DNA from 4 places in the Peribacillus sp. NPDC096540 genome. Region 1 is predicted to be linked to each of the others. Evidence: riboswitches for the same ligand, from Rfam matches in the RefSeq annotation. Region 1 holds a riboswitch; each other region holds the start of a gene.
What was found. A riboswitch is a leader RNA that binds a small molecule or an ion and turns the genes downstream of it on or off. The one in region 1 is predicted to bind cobalamin.
Positions count from the first base shown of each region.

Region 2: linked by a shared signal. The riboswitch ahead of ACQKMR_RS06725 (FecCD family ABC transporter permease) and the one ahead of ACQKMR_RS20160 ((2Fe-2S) ferredoxin domain-containing protein) in region 1 are both predicted to bind cobalamin.
Region 3: linked by a shared signal. The riboswitch ahead of ACQKMR_RS25465 (hypothetical protein) and the one ahead of ACQKMR_RS20160 ((2Fe-2S) ferredoxin domain-containing protein) in region 1 are both predicted to bind cobalamin.
Region 4: linked by a shared signal. The riboswitch ahead of nikA (nickel ABC transporter substrate-binding protein) and the one ahead of ACQKMR_RS20160 ((2Fe-2S) ferredoxin domain-containing protein) in region 1 are both predicted to bind cobalamin.

Region 1 is NZ_JBNNTG010000026.1:76,496-80,025, forward strand. It holds gene cbiQ (cobalt ECF transporter T component CbiQ) at 1-302, opposite strand, end outside; gene ACQKMR_RS20145 (energy-coupling factor ABC transporter substrate-binding protein) at 289-600, opposite strand; gene ACQKMR_RS20150 (energy-coupling factor ABC transporter permease) at 602-1,345, opposite strand; gene ACQKMR_RS20155 (hypothetical protein) at 1,366-1,539, opposite strand; cobalamin riboswitch at 1,523-1,718, opposite strand; cobalamin riboswitch at 1,933-2,122, shown strand; gene ACQKMR_RS20160 ((2Fe-2S) ferredoxin domain-containing protein) at 2,274-2,642, shown strand; gene cobJ (precorrin-3B C(17)-methyltransferase) at 2,657-3,530, shown strand, end outside.
Region 2 is NZ_JBNNTG010000005.1:330-3,859, forward strand. It holds gene ACQKMR_RS06720 (GNAT family N-acetyltransferase) at 1-413, shown strand, start outside; cobalamin riboswitch at 532-719, shown strand; gene ACQKMR_RS06725 (FecCD family ABC transporter permease) at 908-1,993, shown strand; gene ACQKMR_RS06730 (ABC transporter ATP-binding protein) at 1,990-2,757, shown strand; gene ACQKMR_RS06735 (ABC transporter substrate-binding protein) at 2,784-3,530, shown strand, end outside.
Region 3 is NZ_JBNNTG010000048.1:9,703-13,232, reverse strand. It holds gene ACQKMR_RS25470 (helical backbone metal receptor) at 1-409, opposite strand, end outside; gene ACQKMR_RS25465 (hypothetical protein) at 413-958, opposite strand; cobalamin riboswitch at 1,118-1,337, opposite strand; gene ACQKMR_RS25460 (AAA family ATPase) at 1,539-2,495, shown strand; gene ACQKMR_RS25455 (DUF58 domain-containing protein) at 2,495-3,530, shown strand, end outside.
Region 4 is NZ_JBNNTG010000021.1:19,468-22,997, forward strand. It holds gene nikA (nickel ABC transporter substrate-binding protein) at 1-1,488, opposite strand, end outside; cobalamin riboswitch at 1,639-1,827, opposite strand; gene ACQKMR_RS17565 (aspartyl-phosphate phosphatase Spo0E family protein) at 2,427-2,597, shown strand; gene ACQKMR_RS17570 (heavy metal translocating P-type ATPase) at 3,014-3,530, opposite strand, start outside.

The DNA.
Region 1 (3,530 bases):
ACATTCCAGGACCACCATACATTTGGTACCGAAGTATTTTTATTTGTGAATGAAATAAGGATGGTAATTGTACCTGATAGTACAAAAAGTCCAGGTAATAAGAGTAATTTAACATAATAAGAGATTGGGATTTTTGCCCCGAAAATGATAAAAGCACTCATCACTGTAAAGGTGATGAGTGAAACGGTTATATCCCTCACAGCTAAAGAAAACAGTAAAAGGGAGAGGGAGAAAATCATTTTCTCTAAAGGATGTACATGCTTTAGCCGATTGAAATAGGCGTATTTATCAATCAGTAACATGCTTTGACTGTTCGGCCTGTTCCTTAACGGCCTGTTTATTTTTTTGTCGCATAACGCCGAAGAAGTATCCAATGAATCCGGCGCCAATCGCGGCTTGGAGCGCAAACAATAAGCTTTCAGTCTCTGCACCTGGCGGCTCCCAGATACTGTTGAACCAAGGCTCATATTCCGGTTGGATTTTAGTGATGGCTTCTTCGGCGGCTCCGTCAGCTCCGCCAAATTCTGTTCCTTGTTGGGTGATTAACGGAATAATAGCCAGTATGACGACTAGAAAAAGAAACAATAAACTTTTTTTCATGTTAACGAGCCTCCTTAGATAACACTCGTAGTAATTTCAATTCGCCTAGATTGTATTTCTTCAAGAAATTCATGACAACGACTGTCAATAAACCTTCGCTAATTGCTAAAGGTATTTGGGTAAGGGCAAAGATTCCTGCAAATTTAGTAAATGAGGCCATAAATCCTCCCACCTCCGAGGGGAAAGCTAAGGCAAGCTGTACGGAAGTTACCACATAGGTGCCCAAATCTCCGAATGCAGCTGCTAAGAAAACAGCAATAGAGAAGGACCAACCTAATTTAGTAGCGCCTTTGAATACAAAATAAGCAATGAACGGTCCGCAAACAGCCATGGAAAAAGCATTGGCTCCTAGCGTAGTTAATCCTCCATGAGCTAGTAATGCAGCTTGAAATAACAGAACAATAGAACCGACGACACTCATGGCCAACGGTCCAAACAAGATTGAACCTAAACCGACGCCGGTAGGGTGTGAAGAGCTTCCTGTTACGGAAGGGATTTTTAGGGCTGATAAAATAAAAACGAATGCGCCGGACAGACCCAGCATCATTTTTGTTTCTGGATTTTCCTTCACTCTAGACCTAATGGAACGGTAACCCAAGATTAAAAATGGAAGTGTCACAGCCCACCAAAATATCGCCCATTCGATTGGTAAGAAGCCCTCCATAATATGCATGGCCATTGCTCTCTTTGGTATGAAGAGTAGTAAAATGACAAAATAAAGTATTTTCAAATTGGCTTTTTTCATTTTTTCTCCTTTCGACGCTATTATTTAAAATGATTAAAGCTGAGAAGAGAAGTGGCGGGCAACATAAAAAGCACTTCTCTCAAAAAGAAAGAAGTGCGTAATGAACAGTAAGTTTGCAGCATAATCCAAACATTAGCCTTATCTGCCTGATCCGCACACCCATCCTCGTAGGTTGAAACAGTTTTACGCTTCATGGCAGGTCTCCTGGCTCTGGATCATCATCCTCATACTTCCTTCCCATCTAGTTTGACAGTGGATTATTCTTTACGTATTAGGACTTCCCTTTACAGTGGCGGGACCGCGCCGGATTTACACCGACTTCCCTATTAAGCTAAATTCCGAGAAATTCAGCACCATAAAACTTATGTAATTTTTTGAAAAATTCTCGTTTAGTGTATCATAAAGCAATGATTCCATCTACACTCCGTTCATATATTTTTTTTTGAGAAGGATAAAATCGCAGAGAAGCAAGGAATGAAGCTGAATTATCACCATTAAACTTTCAAAACAGTCGGAATAAACTATTGAATTTTGATAAAGTTGGTATATGATAGATAAAGTTAACTAGAAATGTATGATTATAAAACCAAATATTCCAATTTAAAAGTGCTCTTGTATGAATATGCAAGGGATAATAGGGAAATCGGTGAGAATCCGATGCAGCCCCCGCTACTGTAACGCTGATGAAATTGTCGATAACCACTGGCATAAAGCTGGGAAGGGACAAAAGTAAATTGAAGCGTAAGCCAGGAAACCTGCTTTTAAAATTGTGTGATACTTTTCGGAGGGAAAGGTAGAAGAACTATGGAAATTTTGAGAGTTTCATCTTGCTTGCTGGAGGCTCCTTATTCATATAGTTTTTTTAAACCTTAACTCTAACAGTTAAGGTTTTTTATTTTGCCTTTTCTCAGAATTTAGGAGGAAGAAGATGACAACTTGGAACTTGAAAGGCACAAATTCGCATCTGTTGATTTGTAACGGCAGTAGTTGCATGAAAAAAGGCGGCGAAGAAATAACACAAGCAATTCGTGATGAAATTACTTCACAAGGTCTGAATCAAAAAATTCATACTACTAGAACTCGCTGTAACGGCAGGTGTAAGGATGCCTGCGTTGTGATTGCATATCCTCAAGGGACATGGTATCGAGTGGACTCACCTGATTTTGGACGTGAGATTGTCCGGAATATCGATGAAGAGAAGTTTATTCCGCAGATGCTTTACCAATTTACTGATGGAGAAATGACTCCTAATCCGGATTTTCCACCTCAAACAGGAATTTCAAAAGACAAGTCGTAAAAGGAGATGTCTAAATGAGTACAAACGGTAAATTATTTGTCGTTGGCTTTGGACCAGGGAATTTTGAACATATTACCAAACGTGCTGTAGAAGCCCTTCAAGAAAGTGACTTCATCATTGGTTACAAAACATATGTGGAACTCATTCAGGGCCTTCTTACAGATCAAACGATTATAAGTACGGGTATGACTGAAGAAGTATCACGTGCACAAGAAGCAGTGAAACAGGCGGAGTTGGGAAAGAAAGTGGCTGTAATTTCGAGTGGTGATGCAGGAGTTTACGGAATGGCTGGTCTGGTTTATGAAGTATTGATTGAAAAAGGGTGGAAAGAAGAAACGGGAGTAGCCATTGAAATCATTCCTGGTATTTCTGCCATCAATTCATGTGCCTCTTTACTTGGAGCACCTGTTATGCATGATTCCTGTACCATCAGCCTCAGTGACCATTTAACGCCTTGGGATCTTATTGCCAAAAGAGTAGAGGCTGCTGCAATGGCTGACTTTGTCATTGCGCTTTATAATCCTCGAAGCGGTAGACGGACTAGGCAAATTGTTGAAACACAGAAAATTTTACTGCGTTATCGCTCGCCCGAAACACCTGTCGGATTGGTGAAAAGTGCTTATCGCGATCGTCAGGATATTGTGATAACCAATTTGAAAGACATGTTAAATCACGATATTGGGATGCTAACGACCGTCATTATTGGAAATTCATCTACCTTTTTATATGATGACAAAATCATCACGCCACGTGGATATCAAAGAAAGTATACATTGAATTCGGAAAGGCAACCATTGAAGCCGCATCAACGCTTGCAAAAAGAAGCAGAACCGTGGGCATTAGATCAAGAAACGGCATCTATACAGGAAGCGTACACCGAGTCGACTG
Region 2 (3,530 bases), on a different contig from region 1:
GTCGTGGAGATGATTATTATATCTTCGAAACGTTTAAAAATAGACATAGGGAATTATTAAAAGAACAAGCAGAAAATATCTCATATTTTTATCTCATTAAGAATGAATCAGGCTCAATTGTCGGAAGAATTAACCTTGTTGATATTGATAATACCAATGGTGTCGCACATGTGGGTTATAGAATTGGCGAGAAGTATACGCAAAGGGGAATAGCGAATAAAGCATTAAAGCTATTGCTAAACAAAGCGTCAGAATCAAGTGTAAACCAGATAGAAGCGAAAACAACAAGTAACAATATTGCCTCTCAAAAAGTTTTAGAGAGAAACGGATTTAAACGAATTTCTATTAATGTAGAACAAAGTGACCTCAATGGTCAAAAAGAAACGTTTATCCATTATAGCAGGGCCCTTTAACCGGTCATGATCTTTTAAACTAGAGTGTAGGAGCTTTCCGTCTTTCTACTTTTCCAATTGTGAAAAGATGGGAAGTATACTATACTAACGTTATATTTATTTGGAAATTTTGCGAAGTTCATAAATATGCCGCTGGGTGCCTTTGTGTGAACAAAGGGTAACAGGGAATCGGGTGTAAATCCCGAGTGGTCGCGCCACTGTAACCAAGAAGTTTTCTTTCAAGATGTCACTTGATGATGAATCAGGGAAGACGAAAGAAAATGATGATCTGGAAGCCAGGAGACCTACCTAGTGTGTATCGCCAATCATCCTTCGCTGAGAGGAGAGGTGTTCGAGAGGGAAAAGACTGACTGCAAACACAGTTTGTATGTCTTTATACTTATGCTCGTAACTCCATTCCTTGTAAAACGGATTGGGGTTTTTTTGTGAGTTTTTTTTTGAGGAGGATTTCATTATTGAGAGAGTTATTGCTAAGTAGGTCGTTGAAAGAGAATGTGGATGTACCACAAGAACCACAGTTTGAGAGGAAAGCCAAACGCCGGTTTCGATTTTTGTTACTTTTCTTGGTTTGCATCCTTTTATTATCGATTACATTTGCTGTAACCCTCGGCCCAGTTAAGATGTCGGCGATAACGGTTTGGAAAATTGCTATAGGTCACCTTCCGTTTATTGGTGATTATATAGACGTGAATTGGAGCCGATCCCAAGAGAGAATTATTTGGGATATCCGTTTACCCCGGGTCTTACTCGGAGCAGTGGTAGGAGCGGGATTATCCGTAGTGGGTGTGGTTATTCAGGCTTTGGTTCGCAATTCACTAGCAGATCCGTATATCCTGGGCATTTCTTCTGGTTCATCGGTTGCAGCAACCCTCGTTATTCTATTTGGAGCACTGCCTATTTTCGGTCAATATGCACTCTCGTTTGGTGCTTTCTTGGGTGCAATGGTCGCGATGCTGTCCGTTTATTTATTAGCTCAAGTAGGTGGGAGAATTCAAACGACAAGACTATTGCTTGCGGGTGTGGCTATTTCGATGATTATGTCCGCCATAACTAATTTCATTGTCACCCTTGCTCCAAAGGATTCTGGTATTCGTGAAGCGATGTTTTGGATGATGGGAAGCTTAGCCGGAGCCAAATGGGATTATATACCGATTCCAACTGTCGTGGTGGCCGTTGTTTCCATCTATCTATTAGTACACTCTCGCTCTCTTAATATCTTATTAATGGGAGAAGAAGTCGCAGTGACACTTGGCGTTAATATGGAATCCTTTCGTAAAGTGCTAATCATAATTACTTCCCTTCTTACAGGAACAATTGTGGCTGTAAGTGGCTCTATCGGGTTTATTGGTTTAGTCGTTCCCCATTTAGCCCGGCTAGTAGTGGGTACAGACCATAAACGTGTACTATCATGCAGTATTTTGATAGGGATGATTCTGGTTATTTGGTCAGACGTATGTGCTAGGTTGGTTCTTGCACCTCAAGAACTTCCGATTGGGGTTGTCACTGCACTTTGCGGCGGTCCATTCTTTATTTGGCTTTTGCGTCGAAGTTCGTATTCCTTTGGGGGTGGAGGCAAGTGAAATTATCTATTGAAGAAGTGTCTTATTCCATTCTGGAAACTACTATTATAGAGGATATTTCCCTGCAAATAAGTTCTGGACAGTTTGTAGGGCTAATCGGCCCGAATGGGAGCGGGAAATCGACTCTATTAAAAGCGGCTTCTCGAATTGCAGAGCCACACACTGGATCAGTTCACCTGGACGGTCAAAACCTATACAGGCTTTCACCGAAACAAACCGCTCGGGAAATGGCGGTTGTTAGTCAAGAAACATCCCTGACATTTGACTTTACCGTACTAGAAATGATTTGGATGGGGCGGCATCCTCATAAGCGGCTTTTTCAAGGAGACACGGAGAAAGACCGCCTCATCGTCAATCATGCGCTAGAACGTGTTGAAATGAAGGGGTTTGAGGACAGAAGTTTCATGAGCCTATCCGGTGGCGAGAAACAACGTATTCTCGTTGCCCGTGCCCTTGCACAGGAAGCGAATATCATTATCTTGGACGAACCAACGAATCATTTAGACATCCGTCACCAACTGCAATTGTTAGACCTTGTTAAAAAGCTGGATATTACTGTCTTTACCGCTTTGCATGATATAAATTTAGCAGCCATGTATTGTGATTATTTGTACGTCATCCAAAATGGGAGAGTGGTTGCCTTTGGAACGCCAGAAACGGTATTAACGGCAGAACTAATAAGAACGGTGTTTGGTGTTGAAACAGAAATCAGCATTCATCCAATCACGAAAAAGACACACATCACTTTTTTAGCCCATCTATAAGAGAAAATAAATTTGAGGAGAAATAAATGACTAGTTACCGAAAGATATGGTTAAGTATTAGTTTACTAGTAATGATGATGTTGGCCGCTTGTAATAGTTCTGAAGATGCTTCAAAGAATGACAAACAGAGCAAAAGTGGACAAGAAGATGTAGTCATCACAAACCTGGACCATGAATTTACATATAAAGAGGCACCAAAACGGGCGGTTACCCTAAATCAGCATGCGACGGAAATTATGCTAGCATTGGGTCTACAGGATTCAATGGTAGGAACAGCATATTTAGATGACAAAATTTTACCCAAATTTAAAGATGCCTATGAGTCGATTCCTGTACTTGCTAAGGAATACCCTTCAAAAGAAGTTTTCTTTGAAGCAGAGCCCGATTTTGCTTATGCTGGCTGGAAAAGTGCCTTTACAGAACAAACATTAGGAACTGTTCAGGAGCTTAAAGAAGCTGGTATTAATACATATATTCAAGAGTCCTCCAATACATCAACACCAACCATGAAAGATGTCTATAAGGATATTGAGAATATTGGGCGTATCTTTCATGTAGAAGAAAAAGCAGCAGAAGTCATCAATGAAATGAAACTGGAGATCAAGGAAACAACTTCAAAAATTGGTTCAGTTGAAACACCAAAAAACGTCTTCGTGTATGATAGCGGGGAAGAAGTCCCTAAAACGGCAGCTAAAAATAATTACATGACCGGAATCATTACATTGGCTGGAGGTCAAAATATTTTTAATGATATTGAAGGAGGATGGCCTGAG
Region 3 (3,530 bases), on a different contig from region 1:
CAAGCAGCTTTAGCGTCGTTTCATCACCAATGGTATAAGCAATAATGGCATCTGGTTTTAAGGAAATAATTTTCTCTGTATTGATATTCACCGAATCGGAAACATGTTCAATATCTTTTGCTTCCTTTGGGTAATTATCGAAATCGGTCACGCCAATGACCTTATCCCCCAGCCCTAGTTCAAATAAAATTTCTGTATTACTTGGTTGAAGTGAAACTACTGTTTCCGGAATTTTATCGAATTTTATTTTCTTTCCAGTATCATCGGTAACGGTATAGGCTTTGACTTCTTCTGTCTTGTTAGTATCTTTCTTTTCTTTTGTCGTCTGGTCATCCTTTACTCCACATCCAGTAAGGAAAAGGGCAAGTATCAGGGTGGAAATCCAACTAAATCGTAAGGTTCTCTTCATTATTTATTCCTCCGTGTTCTTCTTCATGGGTTTGGTTGGGTATGATTTGCTGATAAAAGGAATCTCCTCAATACCATGTTGCTTATTGACGTAGACAGCCATCACGAATAGAACATTTGCAAGCAAATTGGCGTAATCAAAGAGAATTCCAGGGATTTCCCTTTCTAAACTAACCTTGTGTAAAGCACGGACCGACTTTTTGGCTTCACTACGGCAAGTATGCAGAACACAGGCAGCTGTTGAACCTTGCGGAAGCACAAATGTCTCAATATGCTCTTTAACTTCAGCGACATAATGGTCGTAGATTGCACTTAAACGTTTCAGATCATTGTCGGTAATGGCTAATTTCCCACGGACTGAGCCATTTAAATGATAAGCCATCGGCAACAATTCCATTAAATCACGGTATACATCTGGAACATCCTTTGTAAACGAGGCTGCCAAGCCAATTTGTGTCGTCAAAGAGTCGGTACGTATTTCATAATCGACGGTAGACTCGGATTCGCGCATGTATGGATAGCATAAAAAACGAAAATCCTTCTTTGCCATAACTCTTCCTCCTCTTTATATTTAGATAAATCACCTCTGTGTCGCTTTTCGCAGCAAAAGAAAAAGCCGACCAAGGGCATTGGTCGGCATCAATCACCTATGTATCTGTAACAGAAAAAGAGGGAAGACTGCCGTACAATCCTCCTATCTTCCGAAGAGCATAATACGATAAAAAAGGCAGGTCTCCTGGCTCGTGCGTCATTTTACTCTAAGAACCTTCCCATTTGAACAGGATGAACGGTTGTCGGTGTGAATCTTTATCCTCAAACAGTGGTATTTATCTTATTTCATTAGCACTTACAGTTGCGGAAACAGCTTCGGCTTTACACCGAATTCCCTATTAAGCTGACAAGGCAGCACCTTTTTCTGCAAGGTTTATATTCACTTAGCAACAGTTTACCATACCTTTTTCCTGAAGCAGTATGAATATTTTTAGAGAATTTCATTTATGGTTTGCGAATTATCTAGTAAACTTACAATGTAAGGTTCAATTGGAGGTTAATGTAAAATGTATGTCGAGTATAAAGAATATATAATAGGTGTTATATAAGAGTAATAGGGTAATCTCAGGAGGTAGAGAATGATTTATAAGCAGGTAAATCAAAAACTGGAAAAGATTTTAGGGAATATTGAAAAAGTGATTATTGGAAAACGAGATATAGCAGAACTAAGCATTGTTGCACTTCTTTCTGGGGGGCATGTTTTATTGGAGGATGTTCCCGGTGTAGGCAAGACTGTCATGGTCAGAGCACTGGCAAGATCGATAGGCGCAAACTTTAAGCGTATACAATTCACACCTGATTTACTACCTTCAGATGTAACGGGCGTTTCAATTTTCAATCCAAAGGAACAAGAATTTATTTTTAGACCAGGACCAATTATGGGCCATATTATTTTAGCCGATGAAATAAACCGGACCTCGCCGAAAACACAATCCGCCTTGCTTGAAGCAATGGAAGAGGCAAGTGTGACGGTTGATGGGGTTACAAGGGGATTGGAGAAGCCCTTTTTCGTCATGGCGACACAAAATCCAATTGAGTACGAAGGAACATACCCACTTCCAGAGGCGCAATTGGATCGTTTTCTATTAAAAATGAAAATGGGCTATCCGGGTGTTGAAGAAGAAATTGAGGTTTTGCACCGGGCTCAATATACCGCACCACTTGAAGAGTTAGAATCTGTTATTACTTTAGAGGAATTAATAGCTTTACAGGAAGAGGCTAAAGCGGTGATCGTGGATAACACAATAAAGCGGTATATTGTTGATTTGGCAAATCAATCTCGTACGCATGAGACCGTATATTTAGGGGTGAGTCCTCGTGGATCGATTGCATTGATGAAGGCAACCCAAGCTTATGCACTTTTGAAGGGCAGAGATTATGTTCTACCGGATGATGTGCAATATTTAGTACCGTTCGTATTTGCCCACCGACTTATCTTGAAGCCAGAAGCGAATTATGAGGGAGTAGATGCTGGCATGGTGATTCACCAGATTGTCGCGACGACTCAAGTGCCTGTGAAGAGAGCTATGACCTAATGCGGAACTTGATCAGCATCTTAAAGGAAAACATGAGTGTGATTGGCTTGTTATTACTTATGGCGATTTCCTTTTCTTTTGCGATGTTTCAAGGAGGTTTTGTCAGTTGGTTTATTTTTTATACATTTTTACCGTTCGCTGTGTACTCTACGATTCTACTTTTTTATCCGATTAATAACATGATCGTTGAGAGAAAGGTCAGCAAAAGAGAATGCCGAGCTGGAGATTCTGTAGAAATAGCTTTAACTGTAACCCGTAAAAACAGGCTGCCTCTTTTATATATGATGGTAGAGGAGGAGTTGCCGAAGGGATTGGTAAATTGGGGGATGCAAAGAAAAACACTTGTCTTTCCGGGTTTCAGGCATACCTTCAGTATGACATATACTTTGGACAATTTGCCACGGGGTGAGCATGAATTTCAAACAATCCGTTTCAGGATAGGAGACTTTTTTGGCATCTTTGAAAAGGAAGCGACATTTAATTCACCTTTAAAAATCACTGTTTTCCCTTCATATCATGAGCTTACCTACAGAGATCTTGAACTTGTATTCAATCAGGGTCAAGTGGGATCAACAAAAAAAACACAACGGGAACATTCAGTAGTGTCTGGGGTAAGAGAGTATCAGCCAGGTGATCAGTTGTCCTGGATTAACTGGAAGGCAACGGCTAGAACAAGTGAAATCATGACAAAGGAATTTGAAGTTCAGAAAAACCGTGATGTATTTATCTTGCTTGATAATCAGGAATCGCTTTTCTTCGAAGAAGCAATTGTAATGACGGCTTCCTTTGTACATGCCATGTTAAAAAAAGGCATAGAGATGGGTTTCGCTAGTACGGGATCGAGGCAAATCTTACCGACTGGAGGAGGCGGTAGTCAGAAACGAAAGATCTTTTACCGCCTTGCTAAAGAAAAACCGAGTAGGTTAATCGCATGGGACGGGAGCATAAGGAAGGAAATTCTGCCGGTAAACGCAGCTTTGATTTTCGTTGTCTCGGAATTAACATTAGAAAAGGTCGAATTATTGAGAGCATTCC
Region 4 (3,530 bases), on a different contig from region 1:
TTCTGAATATAGTATTTTTCTCTCTTCTTCGTCTGTAGTTAATAATACTTTCTTAATTTTCTGGTCTAATTCTTTTTTTACTGGCAACCCTAGTTGAGCGTTATAATCTGGACCACCATTTTCTGATTTTGTCGTCATAGAAGCTAAATAGGAATGTGGATCAAACGGTACAGCCCAAGTAGATGTAAATAATAAATCAAATTCACCTTGAAATGCATTTGTCCAAAAAGTATTAGTTTCTTGACTAGTCAACTTAACATCAATTCCCAGCTTTCTAAAATCACCTTGGGTAAATTCTGCGATTGACTTTTGGATGTTGTCTGTACTATTAAACAGTAATTCCAATTGCAATTCTTTTCCGTCTTTTTCTCTAAATGGTTTCCCCTTCACTTGTTTCCATCCAGATTCATCCAATAACTGTTTTGCTTTTTCTGTATCATATTCATGAGGCTCTATATTAATTTTCGTGTAAGGCAACATAGGTGGAAACAAAGTATCAGCCTTTTTTTCCATACCATAAAAGATCTTATCAATAACAGCCTGTTTATTAAAAGCATGTTGAAGAGCTAACCGAACTTTAAGATCTTTAGTCGCTTCTCTGTTTGAGTTAAGAAGCAGTGTTCTTGTAGCAGTAGGTTCTGACAATTTAGTTTCATATTGCCCTGAATTCTTCAAAAATTGGAATGAATCTTGGCTAATGACCCCGTTTCCAAATATAAAGTCGAGTTCTTTTTTCTCAAAAGCTAATACTCTTGACTCTCCGTCAGTAATGACTTTAACAACCACCTTATCTACTTTAGGCTTAGTACCCCAATACTGTTCATTCCTTTTAAAAACAGCAAACTCATTTTTCTTATATTCGCTCAACACCCATGGTCCTGTGCCAATCTGAGACTTGAGTCCGTCCTTAAATGTGTTTTGACTGTCAGGAAAAGCAGCTTCTCCTACAAATCTCAACGGTCTGATGTAAGTTAGTTCTTGCAGAGTTGGATAATACGCGTTGTTCAAAATAAGTTTAAATGTATATTTATCTATTATTTCAGTACCTTTGATTTGGTTAATTAATTCCACCCATTCATGTTGTTTGCGATTATCTAAAATGGTATCAAAGTTTTTCTTAACGATTGCAGCATTAAAGAGGGAACCATCGGAAAATTTAACATCTTTCCTCAGATGGAATACATATTCTTTTCCATCTTTCGATATATCCCAGCTCTCTGCAAGCCAAGGCTGAATTTCTCCGCCTTCACCGTAATAAACAAGGGATTCATATACCATAGCCTGGGAAAAAAACTCATTCGGAAAATATGTGTGTGGATTTAAGTCACCTATATCCCCAGGCCAGGAAAAAGTAACAACTTTTTGTTTATCTTTATCTGATGTATTTTCTTGATCTATTGTTGTGTTGCTGCAACCAGTAACAAAAATTGTGAAAATTACTAGTAGTCCAACAAAAGAATGGAATAAACTAGACCGTTTTAAGTACATGTTTTCTCACCTTCAATTATGGAATTTTAACTATTTGAAAATTATACAAAAAAAGCATTTCCAACCAGATTTAACGGTCAGAAATGCTTATTATTTAAGAACAAATTCGTCTTCTAGCACTCTAACACCTCCCTATCTCCCGTAGGTTTAACAGCATTTCTAGAACGGGCAGGTCTTCTGACTTAGGTTCATCATCTCCATGCGTCTTCCCGGATATTATCCAGTGACTTTCTTGCATAGGACTCACCATTACAGCGGCGGGACCGTGCCGGATTTTGCACCGGCTTCCCTTTTAAATATTCGCTATTAAACGAATATACCCATTCCAATACTATATGAAATTTTCCCTCATCTTCATAGTAAAATATAGAGCTTGTCAATCGTAAAATTAGTATGTCGAAACCATTTGGTACTCTTAACAATTTATTAGTTTCATCCCTAAGTAATTTTTGATAAACCCAGCTACTAATCATATCCATCCTAGCAATAAACGAAATACAGGTAGTAAAAGGAGAATAAGCATGTTCTCTTTAACATGTAACAAACATATTAATTTTCCTAAACTTAACTGTTTTACGCTTGCAACTCTCTCAAAATGGAAATATTCACTTTGAAAATTAACTCAAAAAAAGTTTACCTAATACAAATTATATTCGTTATCGCAAATTTATGCTATATCAAATTAAAGTCCTGATGTTTTTTAACGGCTCGTTAGGTATGGATAGGCATACTCTTATACGAACAGTAATCTGTAACGACATATATCGTATGATAGTGAGGAGAATTTTCTTTTTACAGATCTGTATTGCACCCTCCGAATTTACTTTCATTTTTTATAAGTGAATACTCACTTAATTATTTAAAATCATCCTAATTTATGTAATAATAAAATATACTACAATAAAGGAAAGGTCTTGAGGGGATTTTCGTTGGAAAGTATGGAACTACTACATAAAAAAATAGAGACAATGAGGAAAGAATTAATATTTACTGCCTTAAAGCATGGGCTCACCTCAAAAAAAACGTTACATTTGAGCCAAGAACTTGATAAACTCTTGAATTTACTTGTACATGAACAGGAGTCTCTACATCCAATAGGCTTTCAATAAGGAGGAAAGGTTGCTACCACCATAACAAGTAGGCTCGAAGCCTGATTCATATTTATGCCTTTCTTCCATAGGGCTTCATGGTTCAATAGCGGGAAAACAGGTGAATTCCCACCTAAAGCGTTCATTAAAAGGTTGGCAAAAGGGGTTCTATCTAAATGTTAAAACAAAGTTGATTGGAACGAAAGGTGCGAGACTCCTGCGGGAAAAGCGCGTCCAAGGAAGACCCCACAGGCGCAAAGGGCGCCGAGGATGCTCCCGGACCGCCCGCGGAAAGCGAGTGCCCTACGTTCCAATCAACGTTCAAATTTTACAAATCCTCAAAAAAACTGTAGACAAACTCAATTATTTATCGAGTTTGTCTACAGTCTGAAGCATTGGTATAAGTACCAATGCTTTCTAAAATATTAACTTTAACTTCAAAGCTTTACTCTTTGCAGACGAAGTGCATTTATTACAACGGATACTGAACTAAATGCCATGGCAGCACCTGCTAACCAAGGGGCAAGTAGCCCAATAGCCGCAATCGGTATGCCTATTACGTTATAAGCAAAGGCCCAGAATAGGTTTTGTTTAATATTCCGCATCGTTTTTCTACTCATGAGGATAGCATCGGCAATGCTGTTTAAATCTCCACGAATTAAAGTAATATCCGCAGCTTCCATGGCCACATCTGTCCCCGTACCGATAGCCATACCAATATCAGCTAGGGCAAGTGCTGGTGCATCATTGATTCCATCTCCAACCATAGCCACTTTCTTTCCAGCTGCTTGAAGTTTTTTCACTTCTTCCGCTTTCCCTTCAGGAAGTACTTCCGCAATGACCTGGTCAATGCCAACTTGGTTTCCGATGGCATGGGCAGTCCTTTGATTATCACCCGTTATCATGATGACCTGAATATCCATCTCTTTTAACCTTTTTATGGCTGTTTGAGAA